Regions from separate parts of the Nonomuraea sp. C10 genome, predicted to be linked through region 2. Evidence: riboswitches for the same ligand, from Rfam matches in the RefSeq annotation. Region 2 holds a riboswitch; the other holds the start of a gene.
The links. A riboswitch is a leader RNA that binds a small molecule or an ion and turns the genes downstream of it on or off. The one in region 2 is predicted to bind glycine.
Positions count from the first base shown of each region.

Region 1: another riboswitch for glycine. It lies ahead of gcvT (glycine cleavage system aminomethyltransferase GcvT); the one in region 2 lies ahead of gcvP (aminomethyl-transferring glycine dehydrogenase).

Region 1 covers NZ_VPFF01000001.1:6,295,029-6,305,276, forward strand. The annotation lists gene FR742_RS28830 (3-oxoacyl-ACP reductase) at 1-451, shown strand, start outside; gene FR742_RS28835 (gamma-glutamyl-gamma-aminobutyrate hydrolase family protein) at 448-1,176, shown strand; glycine riboswitch at 1,194-1,291, shown strand; gene gcvT (glycine cleavage system aminomethyltransferase GcvT) at 1,422-2,513, shown strand; gene gcvH (glycine cleavage system protein GcvH) at 2,510-2,899, shown strand; gene FR742_RS28850 (L-serine ammonia-lyase) at 2,957-4,333, shown strand; gene FR742_RS28855 (hypothetical protein) at 4,360-4,869, opposite strand; gene FR742_RS28860 (DUF6286 domain-containing protein) at 4,869-5,468, opposite strand; gene FR742_RS28865 (amino acid deaminase/aldolase) at 5,607-6,797, shown strand; gene FR742_RS28870 (DUF3618 domain-containing protein) at 6,828-7,157, opposite strand; gene bcp (thioredoxin-dependent thiol peroxidase) at 7,270-7,743, shown strand; gene FR742_RS28880 (HNH endonuclease signature motif containing protein) at 7,807-8,289, shown strand; tRNA gene FR742_RS28885 (tRNA-Leu) at 8,280-8,352, shown strand; gene FR742_RS28890 (2-hydroxyacid dehydrogenase) at 8,412-9,365, opposite strand; gene FR742_RS28895 (hypothetical protein) at 9,429-9,827, opposite strand; gene FR742_RS28900 (sensor histidine kinase) at 9,974-10,248, shown strand, end outside.
Region 2 covers NZ_VPFF01000001.1:3,847,482-3,857,729, reverse strand. The annotation lists gene FR742_RS17695 (mannose-1-phosphate guanyltransferase) at 1-1,995, shown strand, start outside; gene FR742_RS17690 (FHA domain-containing protein) at 2,253-2,765, shown strand; gene FR742_RS17685 (MerR family transcriptional regulator) at 2,789-3,415, shown strand; gene FR742_RS17680 (bifunctional nuclease family protein) at 3,522-3,992, shown strand; gene FR742_RS17675 (MerR family transcriptional regulator) at 4,141-4,761, shown strand; glycine riboswitch at 4,813-4,904, shown strand; gene gcvP (aminomethyl-transferring glycine dehydrogenase) at 5,059-7,890, shown strand; gene FR742_RS17665 (tetratricopeptide repeat protein) at 8,050-8,919, shown strand; gene FR742_RS17660 (hypothetical protein) at 9,642-9,989, opposite strand; gene FR742_RS17655 (alpha/beta family hydrolase) at 10,073-10,248, shown strand, end outside.

The DNA.
Region 1 (10,248 bases), 2.4 Mb from region 2:
CCGGGTCCAGGAGGTCAACCTGACCAGCGTCTACCTGTGCTGCAGGCACGCCATCGGCTACATGCGCCGCCAGGGCAAGGGCTCGATCATCAACACCGCCTCGTTCGTGGCCGTCATGGGGTCGGCGACCTCGCAGATCTCCTACACCGCTTCCAAGGGCGGGGTGCTGGCCATGTCGCGCGAGCTGGGGGTGCAGTTCGCCCGCGAGGGCATCCGGGTCAACGCGCTGTGCCCGGGGCCGGTCAACACGCCGCTGCTCCAGGAGCTGTTCGCCAAGGACCCCGAGCGGGCGCAGCGGCGGCTGGTGCACGTGCCGCTCGGCCGCTTCGCCGAGGCATCGGAGATCGCGGCCGCGGCCGCCTTCCTGGCCAGCGACGACGCGTCGTTCATCACGGCGTCGCAGTTCCTGGTCGACGGGGGGATCTCCGGCGCGTACGTGACGCCGCTGTGAGCCGGCCCGTCATCGGTGTCAGCACCTACGTCGAACCCGCGCGGTTCACGGTGTGGGACCTGCCCGTGGCGCTGCTGCCGTACATGTACGTGGAGCAGGTGACGCGGGCGGGCGGGCAGCCGGTGCTCATCCCGCCGGCGGGCGATCCGGCGGCGCTGGTGACCCGGCTGGACGGGCTGATCCTGGCGGGCGGCGGGGACATCGACCCGGACCGGTACGGCGCGTCGCCCCACCCCCACACCGATTACATCCGGAAATTTCGCGACACCGCCGAGTTCGCCCTGATGACCGCGGCCCTGGAAGCCCGGACCCCCTTCCTGGGCGTCTGCCGGGGTCTCCAGGTCCTCAACATCGCCCTCGGCGGCACCCTCCACCAGCACCTGCCTGACGTCGTCGGCCACACCGGCCACTCCCCCGCCCCCGGCCGGTTCGGCCCCCTCCCCGTGCGCCCCACCGCCGGCAGCAAGCTCGCCAAGATCCTCGGCGGCGCCCCGGTCACCGTGCCCCACTACCACCACCAGGCCGTCGACCGCCTCGGCACGGGCCTGACGGTGACGGCCACCTCCGAGGACGGCACGATCGAGGCCGTGGAGCTCGACTCCCACCCGTTCGCCGTCGCCGTCCAGTGGCACCCGGAGGCCGCCGACGACTGCGCACTCTTCGAAGCCCTGGTCACGCACGCCGCGGAGTTCGCGGACGCGACAATTCACCCCGAAGGCCATTAGGCTTGCCACATCACCGTCGAAGCCGTGCGGGAGAGCGCCCTGACAGCCGGTCGGGGCCCCTGAAGGAGCAAGCCCTCCCCGCGAACCTCTCAAGGCAAAGGACCGTACGGCCGAGGTGTCCTCTGGAAAGCAGGTCCGCGCGACCTCGCCGAAGGTGAAAGTCCGGAAAAAAGCCGGGTGAAGCTCTCAGGCACCGACGACAGAGGGGGAGGATCCCGGCATCCGATCCTGTCCTGAGGTGCGACATGTCACGACCGACGCCGCTGAGAGACGTGCACGAGTCTCTCGGCGCCACCCTGACCGACTTCGCCGGCTGGCTCATGCCGCTGCGCTACGGCAGCGAGTCCGCGGAGCACAACGCGGTCCGCCAGGCGGCCGGGCTCTTCGACCTGTCGCACATGGGGGAGATCTTCCTCACCGGCCCGCAGGCGGCGGACGCCCTGGACTACGCCCTGGTGGGGCACCTGTCGGCGCTGGCGACCGGGCGGGCGCGCTACACGATGATCGTCGACGAGCGCGGCGGGGTGCTGGACGACCTCATCGTCTACCGGCTCGGCGACGAGGAGTTCATGGTCGTGGCCAACGCCTCGAACGCGGGCAAGGTCGCGGACGAGCTGATGACCCGTGCCAAGGCGTACGACGCGCGGGTCGAGGACCGCTCCGACGAGTACGCCCTCATCGCCGTCCAGGGCCCGCGCTCCCAGGAGATCCTCGCCACCCTCACCGACGCCGACCTGGCCGGGCTCAAGTACTACACCGGCCTGCCCGGCAGGGTCGACGGGCGGGAGGCGCTCATCGCCCGCACCGGCTACACCGGCGAGGACGGCTTCGAGCTGTTCGTGGCCGTCCAGGACGCGGTGCCGCTGTGGCACGCCCTTACCGCCGCCGGCGAACCGTACGGGCTGAAGCCGGCCGGGCTGTCCAGCCGTGACACGCTCCGCCTGGAGGCGGGCATGCCGCTGTACGGCAACGAGCTGAGCGCGGAGCTGACCCCGTTCGACGCGGGGATGGGCAGGGTGGTGAAATTCGACAAGCCGGGCGACTTCGTGGGCAGGTCGGCGCTGGAGGCGGTCAAGGACACCCCGCCGCGGCGCCGCCTGACCGGGCTGGTCGCGCGCGGCCGCCGGGTGCCCCGCCACGGATACCCGGTGACCAAGGACGGTGCCGTCGTCGGCGAGGTCACCAGCGGCGCGCCCTCACAGACGCTGGGCAAGCCCATCGCGCTGGCCTACGTCGACGCCGGCATCGACGCCGGCGAAGGTCTGGCCGTCGACATCAGGGGCAGGCAAGAACCCGTGGACGTGGTCGAGCTGCCCTTCTACAGGAGGAACAAGTGAGCAACATCCCTGACGACCTGAGCTACACCAAGGAGCACGAGTGGATCTCCGGCCTGGAGGACGGCCTGGTCGCCACGATCGGCATCACGGCCTTCGCCGCCGAGGCCCTCGGTGACGTGGTCTACGTGCAGCTCCCGGAGGTCGGCTCGACCGTGGAAGCCGGGGACTCGATCGGCGAGGTCGAGTCCACCAAGTCCGTGAGCGAGATCTACACGCCTGTCGGCGGCGAGGTGGTCGAGGTCAACCAGACCCTGGTGGACGACCCGTCGCTGGCCAACAGCGACCCGTACGGCGAGGGCTGGATGTTCAAGGTGCGCGCCGACGGCGACGCCGCCGACCTGCTCTCCGCCGAGGAGTACGCCGCCCTCACCTCGGGCGAGTCCTGACCCACCCGCCGGGGCCCGGCACCGGGCCCCGGCCCCGCGCGTGAAAGGCGCACATCAATGGCGATCAGCGTCTTCGACCTCTTCAAGATCGGGATCGGTCCGTCCAGCTCCCACACCGGCGGCCCGATGGCCGCCGCCCACCGGTTCGCGCGCGGCCTGCACCAGGACGGGCTGCTCGGCCGTACGGCACGTGTCGAGGCCATCCTGTACGGCTCCCTCGGCCTGACCGGCAAGGGCCACGGCAGCGACAAGGCCGTCCTGCTGGGCCTGTCGGGCGAGAAGCCCGAGCTGGTGGACGTCGACACCGTGGACGAGCGGCTGGCCGCGATGCGCGAGTCCGGCACGGTCCGGCTGTTCGGCGAGCGGGAGATCCCGTTCGTGATCGGCGAGGACCTGGTGTTCGAGCGGAAGATCTCGCTGCCGGAGCACCCGAACGGCATGCGCTTCACCGCCTACGACGAGGCGGGCGGGAGCCTGCGCGAGAAGGTGTACTTCTCGGTCGGCGGCGGCTTCGTGGTCGACGAGACCGCCACCGGCGCCGGCCGCATCAAGCCGGACGACACGGTCCTGCCCTACCCGTTCACCACCGGCGAGGAGCTGCTCAAGCACTGCTCGGCCACCGGCCTGTCGATCTCCGGGCTGATGCTGGAGAACGAGAAGGCGTTCGGCCTCGGCGAGGACGAGATCCGCGCCCGCGTCCTCGACCTCTGGCGGGTCATGACGGAGTGCGTGCGGCGGGGCATCGCCAAGGAAGGCGTGCTGCCCGGCGGGCTCAAGGTCAAGCGCCGCGCCCACCAGCTGCACCGCCGCCTGCAGGCCGAGTCCGCCGAGAAGGACCCGCTGCAGGCGATGGACTGGGTGTCGCTGTTCGCCCTGGCCGTCAACGAGGAGAACGCCGCCGGGGGCCGCATCGTCACCGCCCCCACCAACGGCGCGGCCGGCATCATCCCCGCCGTGCTCACGTACTACTCCCGCTTCACCCCGAACGCCGACGACGACGGCGTGATCCGCTTCCTGCTGACGGCGGCGGCGATCGGCGTGCTGTTCAAGGAGAACGCGTCCATCTCCGGCGCCGAGGTCGGCTGTCAGGGCGAGGTCGGCTCGGCCTGCTCGATGGCCTCGGCGGGGCTCACCGAGGTCCTCGGCGGCACCCCCGAGCAGGTGGAGAACGCCGCCGAGATCGGCATCGAGCACAACCTGGGCCTGACCTGCGACCCGATCGGCGGCCTGGTGCAGATCCCGTGCATCGAGCGGAACGCGGTCGCCTCCATCAAGGCCATCACCGCGGCCCGCATCGCGCTGCGCGGCGACGGCCGCCACCACGTGTCGCTCGACAAGGCCATCAAGACCATGCGCGACACCGGCAGGGACATGCTCGACAAGTACAAGGAGACCTCGCGCGGCGGCCTCGCCGTGAACGTCATCGAGTGCTGAGACGCTAATCCCAGGCGGCGTGAGGTCTAGCGACGGACGTGGATGCGGACCACCGCGCCCAGCTCGTCGTCGCGGACCTCACGCCGGATGCGGCCGACGATCTCCCGGTCCAGCTTGCCCACCACCGCGCCCACGTCCGCCCCCGGCGGGCAGGAGAGCGAGATCCGCAGCCGGGCCGTGCCTTCCAGCTCGCCGAGCACCCGCACCGCCGCCCGCGACAGCCCTTCCACGTCCTTGAGGCCCACGCAGAGCATCGCCGTGCCCGTGCCGGACCGCGTCCCGAACCGGCCCCAGCCGAGGCTCAGCAGCAGCCACCGGAGCGTCACCAGCGCGAGCACCACCAGCACCAGGGCCACCAGCCACGGCACCCACGGCTGCCCGCTCAGGGCGTCGGCGGTGCGCTCCGGCAGCACCCTGGCCCGCGGCGACAGCCCGCGCAGCTGGCCCTGGCCGCGCAGCCAGGCGAAGCCGCCGGCGATCAGCAGCACCGCGCCCACCACGGCCAGCCCCAGGCGGTTGCCTCCGTACTGCCGCATCACAGCCCCTTCCTGCGCAGCCGCACCACGACCTCACCCGTGCCGAGCGTGCCCAGCCCCGCCAGCCGGTCGCCCACCGCGGTGCCCACCTGCCTGAGCATCGCGCCCGACGACTCGGGGCCGGTCACCACGGTGACCTCGATGCGCCGCCTGCGCAGCCGTACCCTGACCCGGTCCACCCCGTCGGCCTGCCGCGCGACCTCGCGCAGCGTGCGGCGCAGGCCGGAGCGGGTGATGCCGATGACGATCAGCGGGTCCGTGGTCTCCACGGGTACGAGCCTGCACCGGCCCGGCAGCACCGCCAGCAGGAGCAGGCCCACGCCCAGGCCCGCGACCCCCAGCGCGGGCGCCGACAGATCCTTCCACGACGACGCGGACGCCAGCGCGGCGGCCTCGTCGATCGGCACCAGGCCCAGCGGCCGGGCCCACAGGCCCGCGACGATCTCCGCGGCGAGGAGCCCGAGCCCGGCGGTCAGCAGCGCCGCCACGGCCACACCGGCGGGCGTTCTGGCCGGCCGGAGCACCCGGCGGGATCTGCGGACCGGGGAGTCGCGCACCGTGGCGGAGGTACCGGGCAGAAGCTGCTGGAGCGTGGTCATCACAACCATCAGAGGTACACGGGCGAGGCTCCCGCTCGACCGTGTCCCCGCCGCCCGTTTGCAGGATCATTACGGGCCACGCGATCAATGCGAACCAGCCTCATGTTCAATTGCCGGTTATGCCGTTACGCTGCCGGTATGGACGACCGCCAGCGCTACGACCGTGCCACCGCCGCGCTCGAGCCGCCGTTCGCCATCCTCGACCTGGCCGCGATGCGCGCCAACGCCGCGAGCATGGTGCGCCGGGCCGCGGGCAAGCCGATCAGGGTGGCCACCAAATCACTCCGATCCCGGCCGGTGCTGGAGCGGGTGCTGGCCATCGAGGGCTTCCGCGGCCTGATGGCGTTCACCCTCCCCGAGGCGCTCTGGCTCGCGTCCCGAGGCCGCACCGACATCCTCGTCGCCTACCCCACCGCCGACCGGCAGGCCCTCGCCGCCCTGGCCGCGGACGCCGACGCCGCCCGGCACATCACGATCACCGTCGACTCGGCCGACCACCTCGCCTACCTGGACCAGGCGCTCTCCGGAGTCCACCCCCGGCACGAGATCCGGCTCTGCCTCGACATCGACGCCGGCTTCGTCGCCCTCGGCGGCCGGTTCAGGGCCGGCGCGCTGCGCTCCCCCGTCCGCGACGCCGACCAGGCCGCCCGCCTGGCCGCCGACATCGCCAAACGCCCCGGCTACCGGCTGGCCGGACTGCTCGCGTACGAGGCCCAGATCGCCGGCGTCGGCGACGCCCCCCAGAGCGCCGCCTACGGCCGCGTCGTGCGGCTCATGCAGGCCCTCTCGGCCAGAGAGCTCGTGATGCGCCGCGGCCGCATCGTCAACGCCGTCCGCCAGGTCGCCGACCTCGAGTTCGTCAACGGCGGCGGCACCGGCTCCATCGAACGCACCGTACGCGAGAAGGCCGTCACCGAGGTCGCCGCCGGATCCGGGCTCTTCCACCCGAGGTTGTTCGACTTCTACCGCGGCTTCACCGGCCACCCCGCCGCGATGTTCGCGCTCCCCGTCGTGCGCCGTCCCTCACCTGACACCGTGACCGTGCTCGGCGGCGGCTACATCGCCTCCGGCCCTCCGGGGACCGGCCGCGCGCCCCAGCCGTACCTGCCCGCCGGCCTGCGCTACAGCCGCGACGAGGGCGCGGGCGAGGTGCAGACCCCCCTCACCGGCCAGGCCGCCGAGGACCTGCGCGTCGGCGACCGCGTCTGGTTCAGGCACGCCAAGGCGGGCGAGCTGTGCGAGCGCTTCGACACCCTCCACCTCGTCGACGGCGACACCGTCGTGGAATCCGTGCCGACCTACCGCGGCGAGGGCAGGACGTTCCTCTGACCGCTTACCGCCGCCGTGTTCCTTTGACCGCTACCGGCGCCTGCGCCGCCGCCACAGCACCACGGCCGCCCCCAGCACCAGCACCGCGCCCACCCCGATCAGCACCGGGGCCAGATCCGGCGGCTCCTCGTCCCACAGCCGCTCGGGGTCCTGCCCCAGCTCCACCGGCCGCGGCGACATGCCCAGCGCGTCACTCACCTGCGCCACCAGGTTGCCCGCCCTGGTCTTCACGTCCGCCACCGTGCGCTCGGCGACCCGCTTCGGGCTCACCCGGTCGGCGATGGCATCCACCGTCTGCGCCAACTCCGCGCGCGTCCGCGCGATCCGCCGCTCCAGCTCATCAGGATCGGTGTCAGCCATGACTCTCCTTCCGGCGCGCTCCTGCTCGTGACGATCAGTCTGTCAGGTCATCACCCCGGACGGCACGCCAGCCCGGCCGGTAGGTTCTCCAGGAGAACCACGGGAGGACCTGATGACCGAATCCAAGCTCGCGCCCGGCGACGCCGCGCCCGAGTTCACGCTGCCCACCTCCGACGGCGGCAGCGTCTCTCTCGCCGACCACCGCGGCAAGCGCGTGATCCTCTACTTCTACCCCGCCGCCATGACACCCGGCTGCACCAAACAGGCCTGCGACTTCCGCGACAACCTCGGCCGGCTCACCGACGAGGGCTACGTCGTCCTCGGCGTCTCCAAGGACAAGCCCGCCAAACTCGCCAAGTTCGCCGAACGCGACGCCCTGACCTTCCCGCTCCTGTCGGACCCCGAGCTGGAGATCCACAAGGCGTACGGCGCGTTCGGGCTCAAGAAGCTGTACGGCAAGGAGGTCGAGGGCGTCATCCGCTCCACCTTCGTCATCGACCCCGCCGGAAAGATCGAACAGGCGCTGTACAACGTGCGAGCCACCGGCCACGTCGCAAGCCTCAAGAAGAAACTCGGCCTTTCCTGACCAAAAGGACTTCGCTCGTCCGCAAACCCTGAAACTGTCGGCCGGCTTTTCTAGCTTTACGACATGGCCGCTTATCAGAAGTACACGCGAGAGATGCTCGCCGAGGCGGCGGCGACTTCTCTCAGCGTTGCCGACGTGCTCCGCCGCCTCGGCATCAGATGGACCGGCGGCAGTCATGCACACATCAGCCGCCGCTTGAAGCACTTCGCCATCGACACCTCCCATTTCGTGGGGAGGGCGCACGGCAAGGGCAGGAGATCTCCCACTCTGCGCCCCTATCAGGAGATCCTCGTCCTCCGCCCGCCGGCGTCCATCCGCGAGAAGGCGCCCGCGCTGCGCCGGGCGTTGCGGGAAGCCGGGCTGCCCTACGCCTGCGCAGGCTGTAGGATTGACGGCACGTGGCAGGGAAAGCCGCTCACTCTCCATGTCGACCACATCAACGGTGACTGGCTCGACAATCGACAGGAGAATTTGCGATTCCTCTGTCCGAATTGCCATTCTCAGACCGCCAACTTCGCGGGCAAGGGAAAGGCGAAGGGGCCGTAGCCCAATGGCAGAGGCACAGTCTTTAGGTGGCTGGCAGTGTGGGTTCGAATCCCATCGGCCCTACATTTTCCTTCATTCTCGCCGGCAGATCGTGCTCCCTGCGTGGCGATTTCTGCTGTAGATCACGAGACCGTGTTGGCCGGTCGTTCACCGCGGGCGTACTTGGCTATCTGAGCGGCGGCCACCTGCCAGGCGCGGGCGTCGGCCTGGGGGACGTCGCCTGCCACATGTGGGGTGATGAGGACTCCGGGGGCGTGCCAGAGGGGGTGGTCCGGGGGCAGGGGTTCGGGGTCGGTGACGTCGAGGATGGCGCGCAGGCGGCCGGTGCGGGTCTCGGCGAGCAGGGCCTGGGTGTCGACGACGGGGCCGCGGGCCGCGTTGAGGAGGATGGCGCCGTCCTTCATGGCCGCGAGGAAGTCCTTGTCGGCGAGGTGGTGGGTGTCGGGGGTGAGGGGCAGCATGAGGGCGACCACGTCCTGGGCGGGCAGGAGGGCCGGCAGGTCGGCCATGGTGACGACGCCGGGGCGGGGGTGGCGGGCCATCATCGTGATGTGCGGGCCGAACGGCTCCAGGCGGGCGCGGAGCTGGACGCCGAGGTCGCCGGCGCCGAGGATGAGCACCCGCTTGTCCCAGAGCGTCTCGGCGACGTGCGGGTTCCAGCGGGCGGCGGCCTGGTCGGCGGCGAAGGCGGGCAGGTCGCGGGCGACGGCCAGCAGGGTGGCGGCGGCCCATTCGGCGACGGCGGGGCCGTGGGCGCCGCGCGCGTTCGACAGGGTGACATGGGCGGGCAGGCGGCCGGTCCAGTTGTCGGTGCCGGCGCTGAGCGTCTGCACGAGCCGGAGCGCGGGCAGCCGGTCGATGAGGGCGAGCACGCGGTCCACCGGGCGGGAGGGGATGACCATGACCTCGGCCGCCTCGGCGCCTTCCGGCGGTTCGTCGCGCACGTCGTACAGGAGCGCGGTGACGCCGTCGACGGCGGCGAGCGCGTCGAGGCCGCGCGGCTCGGGCACGAGGGCGATGAGGGGCTGGGTGGACGCTCCGGACTGGGCGGGCGTGATGGGCTTTTGTGTCGGCATGGTGTTCCCGGGGTTCGGCTGCCACGGGTTCATTCCCCGTATCGGATCGGAGAACCTGGGGATCTAGCCGACCCGCGTCGGGAGGGGCGCCGGTTGGAGGTCGCAGATGACGCGGCCCTCGATGCGGAGGCAGACCGGCGGGCGCTCGCCGGGCCGCTGCCAGGAGTCCGCCGGGCCGGGGCGGGCCCAGAGGGCGCCGGTCAGGGCGACGGCGCCGCCGCCGATGAGGCCGCCCACGACGAGGCCGGCCAGCCCGGCGCCGACGACCTGGGTCTGCTTGCGGCGCAGGAAGTCGCGGAGAGTGGGCTTGGCGGGCGGTGCGGGCAGAGGGCCCCAGCCGGGGCCGGAGTACGGGCCAGGCCCGAGATCACCGTAGGGCGTGGGGTGGGTGTCCCGGCGGTTCGGGTCGCGCGGTGGTTCCTCTTCACCGCGCGACCCGGCGTCACGATCATGATCCGCCATCACGATCTCCCTTTACTCGCCCCGGAGGGCGCTCCCGGGAACTAGATTGCCGCAGCACCCGTAAGCGTGGCGTAAGACCTGGGTTGTACGCGTACTTCCCCCTCAAGGCTGAGCCGAGTGGTTGGCGGCATCCGTATCGTGAGGATGTGTTCGGCAAGGTGAGGGCGTGGTCGGCGCGCCGCGGGAGGCTGATGGACGCCCTCCGGGTGGCGCCCGTCGCGGTGCTGTGCCTGCTGCCGGCGGTCCCGCAGGTGTTCTACGAGCCCGGCGGGGTGACCGGCTACGTCTTCTTGACGCTGGTGCTGCTGGCGCCGCTGTTCGTGTGGTGGCGGCGGCCGGTGGCGGCGTTCGCGGGTGTCGCGCTGGTGAGCTTCGGCCAGTGGGCGGCGAGCGTGGACGTGCTGCCGGCCAACTTCGTGGT
Region 2 (10,248 bases):
AACACCGGCATCTACGTCATGGAGCCCGAGGTGCTGGGCGACGTCCCCACCGGCGAGCCCGCCGACTGGTCGGCCGACGTCTTCCCCAGGCTGCTGGAGCGCGGCGCCCCCATCTACGGCTACGTGGCCGACGGCTACTGGGAGGACGTCGGCAGCCACGACAGCTACCGCAAGGCCCAGGCCGACGCCCTGTCCGGCAAGGTCAGGCTCGACATCGGCGGCTTCGAGGTGTCGCCCGGCGTCTGGGTGGCCGGCTCCGCCTCGGTCGAGCCGGACGCCGTGCTCAAGGGGCCGCTGTTCGTCGGCGAGTACGCCAAGGTCGAGGCCGGCGCCGAGCTGCGCGAGTACACGGTGCTCGGCAACAACGCGGTGGTGCGCGAGGGCGCCTTCCTGCACCGCGCGATCGTGCACGACAACGTCTACCTCGGCCCCGGCACCCACCTGCGCGGCTGCGTGATCGGCAAGGCCACCGACGTGATGAGCGGCGCCCGCATCGAGGAGAACGCGATCATCGGCGACGAGTGCGTCGTCGAGGCCGAGGCGTACGTCTCCAGCGGGGTCAAGATCTACCCGTTCAAGACCATCGAGGCCGGCGCGGTCGTCAACACCAGCGTCATCTGGGAGTCGCGCGGCCAGCGCGGCCTGTTCGGCCCGCGCGGGGTCAGCGGGCTGGTCAACGTCGAGATCACGCCCGAGCTCTGCGTCCGGCTGGCCAGCGCGTACGCCACCACGCTGAAGAAGGGCGAGTACGTCGTCACCTCGCGTGACTCCTCGCTGGCCGCCAGGGCGCTCAAGCGGGCCGTGATCGGCGCGCTCAACGCCAGCGCGATCAACGTCCACGACCTCGAGGCGGCGCCGCTGCCGGTGGCGCGCTTCCACACCGCCAGGGGCACCGCCGCCGGCGGCATCACGCTGCGCACCACCGCCGGCGACCCGCAGAGCGTCGACATCGTCATCATGGACGACCGCGGCGCCGACCTGCCCCCCGGCGCCCAGCGCAAGCTTGAGCGGGTCTTCTCCCGGCAGGAGTTCCGCCGCGCCTTCCCCGGCGAGATCGCCGAGCTGACCTTTCCGGCCAGGGCGGTCGAGGACTACTCGCACGAGCTGCTGGGCCGGGTCGACATGACCGGCGTGCGCGGGATGAAGGTGGTGGCCGACTGCGCGGGCGGCACCTCCTCGCTGGTGCTGCCGCGGTTGCTGGGCCGGGCCGGGATCGAGGTGCTCACCGTCAACGCGGTGCTGGACGACCTGTCGCCCACCGAGACGATCGCCGAGCGCCGGCGCGACCTGCAGCGGCTGTCGGAGCTCGTGAGCTCCTCACGCGCGGCCTTCGGCGTCAGGTTCGACCCGGTGGGGGAGCGCATCGCGCTGGTGGACGAGCAGGGCCAGCTCATCAGCGAGGAGCGGGCGCTGCTGGTGGTCCTCGACCTGGTGGCCGCCGAGCGCAGGGGCGGGCAGGTGGCGCTGCCCGTCACCACCACCCGGGTCGCCGAGCAGGTGTGCCGCTTCCACGGCGTGCAGGTGCGGTGGACCTCGACCGCCGTCGACGCGCTCACCTCAGCCGCCGGCGACCCCGGCATGATCTTCGCCGGCGACGGGCGGGGCGGCTTCGTGGTGCCCGAGTTCAGCCCGGCCATCGACGGGCTGGCCGCGTTCATGAGGCTGCTCGGGCTGGTGGCCCGCACCCGGCTCTCGCTCAGCCAGATCGACGCCAGGATCCCCGAGGCCAAGCTGCTCAAGCGGACGATCCCGACGCAGTGGGCGGCGAAGGGGGCGGTGATGCGCTCGGTCATCGAGGCGGCCGAGTCGAGCGGCGACGGTCACCGGATCGACACCACCGACGGGGTGCGGGTGGTCGGCGACGACGGCAGCTGGGTGCTCATCCTGCCCGCCGCCACCGAACCGGCGACCGACCTGTGGGCGGAGGCGTCGGACGTCGACACCGCGCAGATCCTGCTCGAACGCTGGGCCCAGGTGGTCGAGCAGGCGACATGATCCATAACAGGCCGGATCCTGTCCACGATTTGTCTGGAAGGACCGCAAGATCGTAATGTTAAGACGCGCGGCGGCATGGACCTTCAGGTAGGGGCGGTTGTAACTTTGTCAGCGTCCGAACCTGTCGTCCAGCGCCCCGCCTTGACCTTTGCCGCTGATCAGCGTAAGTTGCGGCATTCGCCAAAACGTGAAGAGCGAAGCGAGGCGCGCCCCGAGCACCGTTGCCGCGACTTCGCGGTAGGAGGCCGAGCCGATCGATGCCGAGCGTCTACTGCACGCAGTGCGGGCATGCCAACCCCGAGGATGCCCGTTTCTGTTCCCGTTGTGGGACCCAGCTGACCAGACCCGAGGTCTCCGGGGACACGACATCGACGATCTCTGTCGCGGGAATAGAGGCGTACGAGGCTGAGACCGGCGACATGCTGCTGGCCGAGCGGGCGCTGGTGGAGCAGCTCCCGCCGGGCGCGGCGCTGCTCACCGTCACCAGGGGGCCCAACCAGGGCAGCCGGTTCCGGCTCGACAAGGAGCTGACCACCACCGGCCGCCACCCGGAGAGCGACATCTTCCTCGACGACATCACGGTCTCGCGCCGTCATGTCGAGTTCTACCGCCATCGCGGCGGCCAGTTCTCGGTGCGCGACGTGGGCAGCCTCAACGGCACCTACGTCAACCGGGAGCGCATCGAGGAGGTCCCGCTCCACTCCGGGGACGAGGTGCAGATCGGCAAGTTCCGGCTGCTGTTCCTGATGCGGACCCCCGCCGGCGCATGAGCTCACAGGCGGCACGCTCGCACATGAGCATCGGGGAGGTGCTCGCCCTGCTGCAGGGCGAGTTCCCCGACGTCACGATCTCCAAGATCCGTTTCCTGGAGGGCGAGGGGCTGATCGAGCCGGAGCGCACCCCGTCCGGCTTCCGCAAGTTCACCCACCTGCACGTCGAGCAGCTGCGCTACATCCTGACCGAGCAGCGCGACCACTACCTCCCGCTGCGCGTGATCAAGGACAAGATGGCCGAGAGCTTCGGCCGCCCCCGCGCGCTGCACGACAAGCAGGAGGTCAAGCTCACCCGGGCCGAGCTGCTGGAGTCCGCGGGGCTCGACGAGGAGACGCTCACCGAGCTGGAGGACTACGGGCTGCTTGCGCCGGTCGCCCGGCGCTACGACGAGGAAGCGCTGAAGATCGCCCGGGCCGTGGGCGGGCTGGCCCGCTTCGGCCTGCACGCCCGTCATCTGCGCGCCGTCAAGGCCGCGGCGGAGCGGGAGGCCGGTCTGGTCGAGCAGACGGTCGCGCCCATACTCAAACGCCGCAAGCCCGGCGCGATCGGTGAGGCCGACGAAGCGGCCAGGGAGCTGTCGGCACTCCTGCTCGACCTCCATGCCGCCCTGCTGCGTACGGGGGTTCGTGGCGTTCTGGGCCGATGAGCGGCCTGCGGGACATTCAGGGCTCGGCGGGTGTTACGTTGAAATGCAGAAGCGGACCAGCGATGACCTGAGCCGGGCCACCGGCCAGTCGAATATGGAGCAGCCCGTGTTGCAGATGGAGGTAGTGGGCGTTCGGGTAGAAATGCCCACCAATCAGCCGATCGTTCTGCTCAAGGAGGCACACGGGGAGCGGTTCCTGCCGATCTGGATCGGCATGACCGAAGCGACGGCCATAGCGCTGGCACAGGCCGACGAGCCGCCGCCCCGGCCGCTCACCCACGATCTTTTCAGGGACGTGCTGAGCGCGCTCGGCGTGGGTCTGCGCGCCGTCAACATCGTCGCTCTGCGTGACGGCATCTTCTTCGCCGACCTCGTGTTCTCCAACGGCGTGGAGGTCAGCGCCCGGCCCTCCGACTCGATCGCGCTGGCGCTGCGCACCGGAGCCCGCATCTTCGCCAGCGAGGAGGTGGTCCAGGAGGCCGGTGTGATCATCCCCGACGACCAGGAGGACGAGGTGGAGAAGTTCAGGGAGTTCCTTGACACGATCTCACCCGAGGACTTCGGCCGGGCGGGGTAGGTATTTCAGTGCATTTACGCTTCACGACGCGCCGAGCCGGATCGTTGACTGAGCATGGTCACGGTCCTACGGTGCAAGTGAAACCCGTGGTCGACCTTTTACGAACCCCCAGATGAGGCCACGGGATGAGAGAAAGCCGGAGGTCCGCGTGGCGGTCAGCAGCGGCGAGGGAAAGACGGCCGGCCAGGAAGATCCGGTGCGGCGCGAGAGTGCGCGGCAGCGTGCCGGAGAACAAGGATTGCTCTTCGACGAGCAGCCTGCCACGCTGCCGGACGACATCGGATACCGCGGGCCGACAGCCTGCGCGGCGGCCGGCATCACCTACAGGCAGCTCGACTACTGGGCGCGCACGGGCCTGGTGGAGCCCACGATAAGAGCCGCGCACGGCTCCGGCTCCCAGCGCCTCTACAGCTTCCGCGACATCCTGGTCCTGAAAGTCGTCAAGCGGCTCCTCGACACCGGAGTCTCCCTCCAGCAGATCCGCACCGCCGTCCAGCATCTGCGCGACCGCGGGGTCGCCGACCTCGCGCAGATCACGCTGATGAGCGACGGCGTCAGCGTCTACGAGTGCACCTCGGCCGACGAGGTCATCGACCTTCTCCAGGGCGGTCAGGGCGTGTTCGGCATAGCGCTCGGCCGGGTCTGGCGCGAGGTCGAAGGATCCCTCGCGGAGCTGCCGGGGGAACGGGCGGCGGTCGTGGACGACGTCCCGGCCGACCATCCCGCTGACGAACTGGCCCGGCGGCGGCGCGCGCGCCGCATCGGGTGACGCCCCGTACCACCCCAATTCGGGTCGAGGCTGTAATCTAGGACATGCTGACGACCCCGTGCGGGAGAGTCCCCGGCACCGCCGGGGCGCCGAAGGAGCAACCCTCCCCGGAATCTCTCAGGCGCCCGTACCGCTCGGGTGAGGCAACTCTGGAAAGCAGGTGCGTCCGCCAGGCGCACTTCACCGACGGTGCAAGCCCCGTAGCGGGGTGAAGCTCTCAGGTCGCCATGACAGAGGGGGAGATCCGGCATACGCCCGCGCCCAGCGCCGGTCTCCACAGCCTCGGGAGGCATCTCCATGACCGACCTGTCAGCACCGCCGTTCTCCAGCAGGCACATCGGGCCCTCAGCGGCCGAGCAGCAGCGCATGCTCGAGGCCGTCGGCTTCGAATCGGTCGCGGACCTGGTCGCGGTGGCCGTGCCCGAGGCCATCAGGGCCAAGGACCGGCTCAAACTGCCGGCCGCCGCGAGCGAGGCCGAGGCCATCGCCGAACTGCGCGCCCTCGCCGGCCGCAACCAGGTGCTCACCTCCATGATCGGCCTCGGCTACCACGACACGGTCACGCCCGCCGTCATCCGCCGCAACCTCCTGGAGAACCCGGGCTGGTACACCGCCTACACCCCGTACCAGCCGGAGATCTCGCAGGGCCGGCTGGAGGCGCTGCTGAACTTCCAGACCGTGGTCTCCGACCTCACTGGCCTGCCCGTCGCCGGGGCGTCCCTGCTCGACGAGGCCACCGCCGCGGCCGAGGGCATGACGCTGGCACGCCGCGCCGGCAAGGCCAAGAGCCCGGTGTTCGTGGTGGACGCCGACACGCTGCCGCAGACCAAGGCCGTGCTGGCCACCCGCGCCGAACCGCTCGGCATCGAGCTCGTCGAGAGCGACCTGACCGGCGACCTGCCCGAATGCTTCGGCGTGCTGGTCCAGTACCCCGGCGCGTCCGGGCGGCTGCGCGACTTCCGCGCCGTGGCCGAGCGGGCGCACGAGGCCGGCGCGCTGGTCGTGGCCGCCGCCGACCTGCTGGCGCTCACGCTCCTGGCCGCCCCGGGCGAGCTCGGCGCCGACATCGCCGTCGGCTCCTCCCAGCGGTTCGGCGTGTCGTTCGGCTACGGCGGGCCGCACGCCGCCTACATGTCCGTACGCGAGGGACTGCAGCGCCAGATGCCCGGCCGCCTGGTCGGGGTGTCGGTCGACGCCGACGGCGCGGCCGCGTACCGGCTGGCCCTGCAGACCCGCGAGCAGCACATCCGCCGCGAGAAGGCCACCAGCAACATCTGCACCGCGCAGGTCCTGCTCGCGGTCATCGCCGGCATGTACGCCGTCTACCACGGGCCCGACGGGCTGCGGCGGATCGCCCGGCGGGTGCACCGGCACGCCGCCGCGCTCGCCGCGGGGCTGCGCGAGGGCGGCGTCGAGGTCGTGCACGCCGAGTTCTTCGACACCGTGCTGGCCCGCGTCCCCGGCCGGGCCGCCGGCATCGTCGCCGCGGCCGCCGAGCGCGGCGTCAACCTGTGGCAGGCCGACGCCGACCACGTCTCCATCGCCTGCGACGAGAAGACCGGCGCCGCCGAGCTCGCCAAGGTGTGGGCGGCCTTCGGCGTCGAGCGCGCGGACGCCGCCCTGGACGCCGTGGACGACGCGCTGCCGTCCTCCCTGCTGCGCGAGTCGGACTTCCTCACCCACCCGGTGTTCAACACCCACCACAGCGAGACCTCGATGCTGCGCTACCTGCGCAGGCTCCAGGACAAGGACATCGCGCTCGACCGTTCGATGATCCCGCTCGGCTCCTGCACGATGAAGCTGAACGCGACCACCGAGATGGAGCCCATCACCTGGCCCGAGTTCGCCGGCATCCACCCGTACGCGCCCGAGGCGCAGGCGCTCGGCTACGGCGAGCTGATCCGCACGCTGGAGGACTGGCTCGCCGAGGTCACCGGCTACGACAAGGTCTCCATCCAGCCGAACGCCGGCTCCCAGGGCGAGTTCGCCGGGCTGCTGGCCATCCGCGCCTACCACCGCGCCAACGGGGACACCGGGCGCGACGTCTGCCTCATCCCGTCGTCCGCCCACGGCACCAACGCCGCCAGCGCCGTCATGGCCGGCATGCGGGTCGTGGTCGTGGCCTGCGACGACGACGGCAACGTCGACCTGGCCGACCTCGACGCCAAGATCGGCAAGCACCGCGACCGGCTGGCCGCCATCATGGTCACCTACCCGTCCACGCACGGCGTCTACGAGGAGACCGTCACGGAGATCTGCGCCAAGGTGCACGACGCCGGCGGCCAGGTGTACGTCGACGGGGCCAACCTCAACGCGCTCGTCGGCCTGGCCAAGCCCGGCGAGTTCGGAGCCGACGTCTCCCATCTCAACCTGCACAAGACGTTCTGCATCCCGCACGGCGGCGGCGGGCCCGGCGTCGGCCCGGTCGCCGTCCGCGCCCACCTCGCCCCCTACCTGCCCGGCCACCCGCTGCGCGACGGCTCGCCCGTCGGGCCCGTCTCTGCCGCTCCGTACGGCTCCGCCGGGATCCTGCCGATCTCGTGGGCGTACATCAGGATGATGGGCAGCGACGGCCTCACCGCAGCCACCGAGCAGGCCATCCTGTCGGCCAACTACCTCGCCCGCGGCCTCGCCCCGCACTACCCCGTCCTCTACACCGGCAGGGGCGGGCTGGTCGCCCACGAGTGCATCGTCGACCTGCGGCAGATCACCAAGGAGACCGGCGTCACCGTCGACGACGTGGCCAAGCGGCTCATCGACTACGGCTTCCACGCGCCCACCATGTCCTTCCCCGTCGCCGGGACGCTCATGATCGAGCCGACCGAGAGCGAGGACCTGGCCGAGCTGGACCGGTTCGTGGACGCGATGGTCGCCATCCGCGCGGAGATCGCCAAGGTGGCCTCCGGCGAGTACGACCCGGCCGACAACCCCCTGCGGAACGCCCCGCACACCGCGGAGGCGCTGACCGCCGACGAGTGGAGTCACCCGTACGCGCGGAGCGAGGCGGCCTATCCGGTGCCGTCGCTGCGCGAGGACAAGTACTGGGTGCCGGTGCGGCGGATCGACCAGGCGTACGGCGACCGCAACCTGGTGTGCTCCTGCCCGCCTCTGGAGGCGTACGAGGACTGACAAGGGCGGTCCAGGCCCGGCCCGCGCGGCCGGGCCTGCTCGCGTCCCGGAAGGGCATTTCGGACTAATCGGGCGTCAGTCAGACCGATGGGGTCAACCGAGCAGACATGATCGCGAGAACTCGTTAGGCTCGGGGCGTTCGTCGCCGAAGGAGCTCTCTTGACGTTCTCAGAGCTGGAGACCCCGCCGCTCGACACCGCCCGCCGCCTGGCCGAAGGCGGTGACCTCGACGGCGCGGCCGCCATACTCGCCGAGCTCGCCGCGCAGCCCGGCAGCCCCGATCGGGCGCAGGCAGCCGTGGGGCTCGCCGTGGTGCTCGACCAGGCGGGCGACGTGGAGGGGGCGCGGGCCGCCGCCAGGACGGCGCTGGCCACCGGGCACCCCGAGTTCGCCGCCCAGGCCGCCTGCCACCTGGCTCAGGGGTTCGAGCGTGAAGGGCGGCTGGACCAGGCGCGCGGGGCCTGGCAGGCCGTGCTCGGCGTCGGCACCCCCTCGTACGTGCCGCTCGCGCACCTGGCGCTGGCCCGGCTGGCCGGCGAGGTGGGCGACTACGACGAGGCGGAGGCCGAGCTGCGCGCCGCCATCGAGACGGGCCATCGGACCGGGGACGACGCCCCGGCCGGCGGGGAAGCCTCGCATGAGGGAGCCGAGCCGGACGGACCCGCCGTCGAGGTGCGGGTGCACGCCGCGCAGCAGCTCGCCGACCTGCTGATCGGGCGCGAGGAGCCGGGAGAGGCCGCCGACGTGCTGCTCGACGCGCTGGAGGACGCCGCCTCCGGTGAGGACGCGGCGCGGTTGCGCGTGCAGCTCGGCATCGCGCACCTGGAGATGGCCTGCGCCGAGTTCGCCGAGGCCGTCGAGCAGGGTGGCGAGGCGCAGGTGAGCGCGCTGGCGATCGAGCTGCTGGCCCGCACGCTTCCCCTGCGCGGCCGCGACGACGCCGCCGGGCAGGTGTGGGCGTACGGGCTGGAGCACCAGGACGAAGGCCTGGCGGCCGAAGTACGCCTCCGCTACGACCGCGACACCTGAGCCGACCCCACAGCTTTCGAGTCAGGGCACCGTTGTGCGTGCCCCGCAGTGATTTTCGAACACAGGCCACCGTCGATGAGTCCGGAAGCGTGCCGACGGCCACCGGGTAGTGCGGGCGAACCGCGGATGAGAACCTCTCCAGGCCGCGCCGGCTGTGCCCTCTCATGGGTTGCGGATCGCAGCTGACCGTATGAGAACCCGATGGGTCACGGGTGGACGAGGTGGAGGGTGCGCAGCTGACCGCGTGAGAACCCCTCGGCCCGCGTCAGTGGCCGTTCCGCTCGTGTGGAGTGCGGGCGATCGCTTGAAAGCCTTTCGGCCGCGTCATGGTCGGTCTCGTCCGCTTGGGTTGTGGAGTGGGGGCAGCCGTGTGATCCCTTTTCGGGTGTTGGCGGCTCGCCGCTGTGGGTTGACGGGGGCGGGCGGCCGCTTCTCGGCGGCAGGTCAAGACCTTTTCGGGAACCCCCACGGGCCGGGCGCCATAAGGCGTGCCTTCGGCCCGCTCAGCTCGCCGTAATTCCGGGGTGTGGTGGCCGCGCTTGGGGAGATGGAGACAGGCAGCGTGCCTTGACCGTAAGGGGCGGCGCATCAGCGCGCTGGCCGCAGGTCAAGACCCTTTTTTGGGAACCCCCACGGGTCGGGCGCCGTAAGGCGTGCCTTCGGCCCGCTCGGCTCGTTGTAGTTCCGGGGTGGCGCCTGGGGGAGGGGGACGGGGTTGGCCGTCAGGGGCGGCGCATCAGGGCGCCGGCGGCGGCGATGTTGATCAGGACGATGGACAGCCAGGCGACGATCAGGCCCACGGTGCCCGCCTGGCTGGCGGCGATGGCCGTCAGCGGGACGCCGATGCCCATCGAGCCCAGCGCGATCGGCACCATGGAGCGGGAGCTGTCGTTCTTGCGCTTGGTCTCCTTGCCGCGTCGCTTGAGCTCGGCTTCGACCCGGGCCGCTATCGTCGCGTCGAGCCGGTCGGCCAGGGAGTCGACAAGAGCGGGCTCGTAGTCGGGGCCGAGGTCGCGGCGGGCGTCGATCGTCGCCCGCAGTTCGTCGCGGACATCCCTCTCCGGTTGCATAGAGGACATCCTGCCCTGTCCGGAGGCGCGCCGTCATCAGACCTGGGAGCTATGTTGAGCTCCTCCCCAGGTACGGTGCTGCCATGGAGATCATGACTCCCCGGGGGGCGGCGCGGGTCGACGTCGACGAGGAGGAGCGCGGCCGGCTGCTGCTGGTGCTGACGCACGGGTCGGCCGGGGGAGTCGACGCGCCCGACCTGCTGGCGGTCCGCGAGGCGGCCCTCGGCATGGGCGTGACCGTGGCCAGGGTGACGCAGGC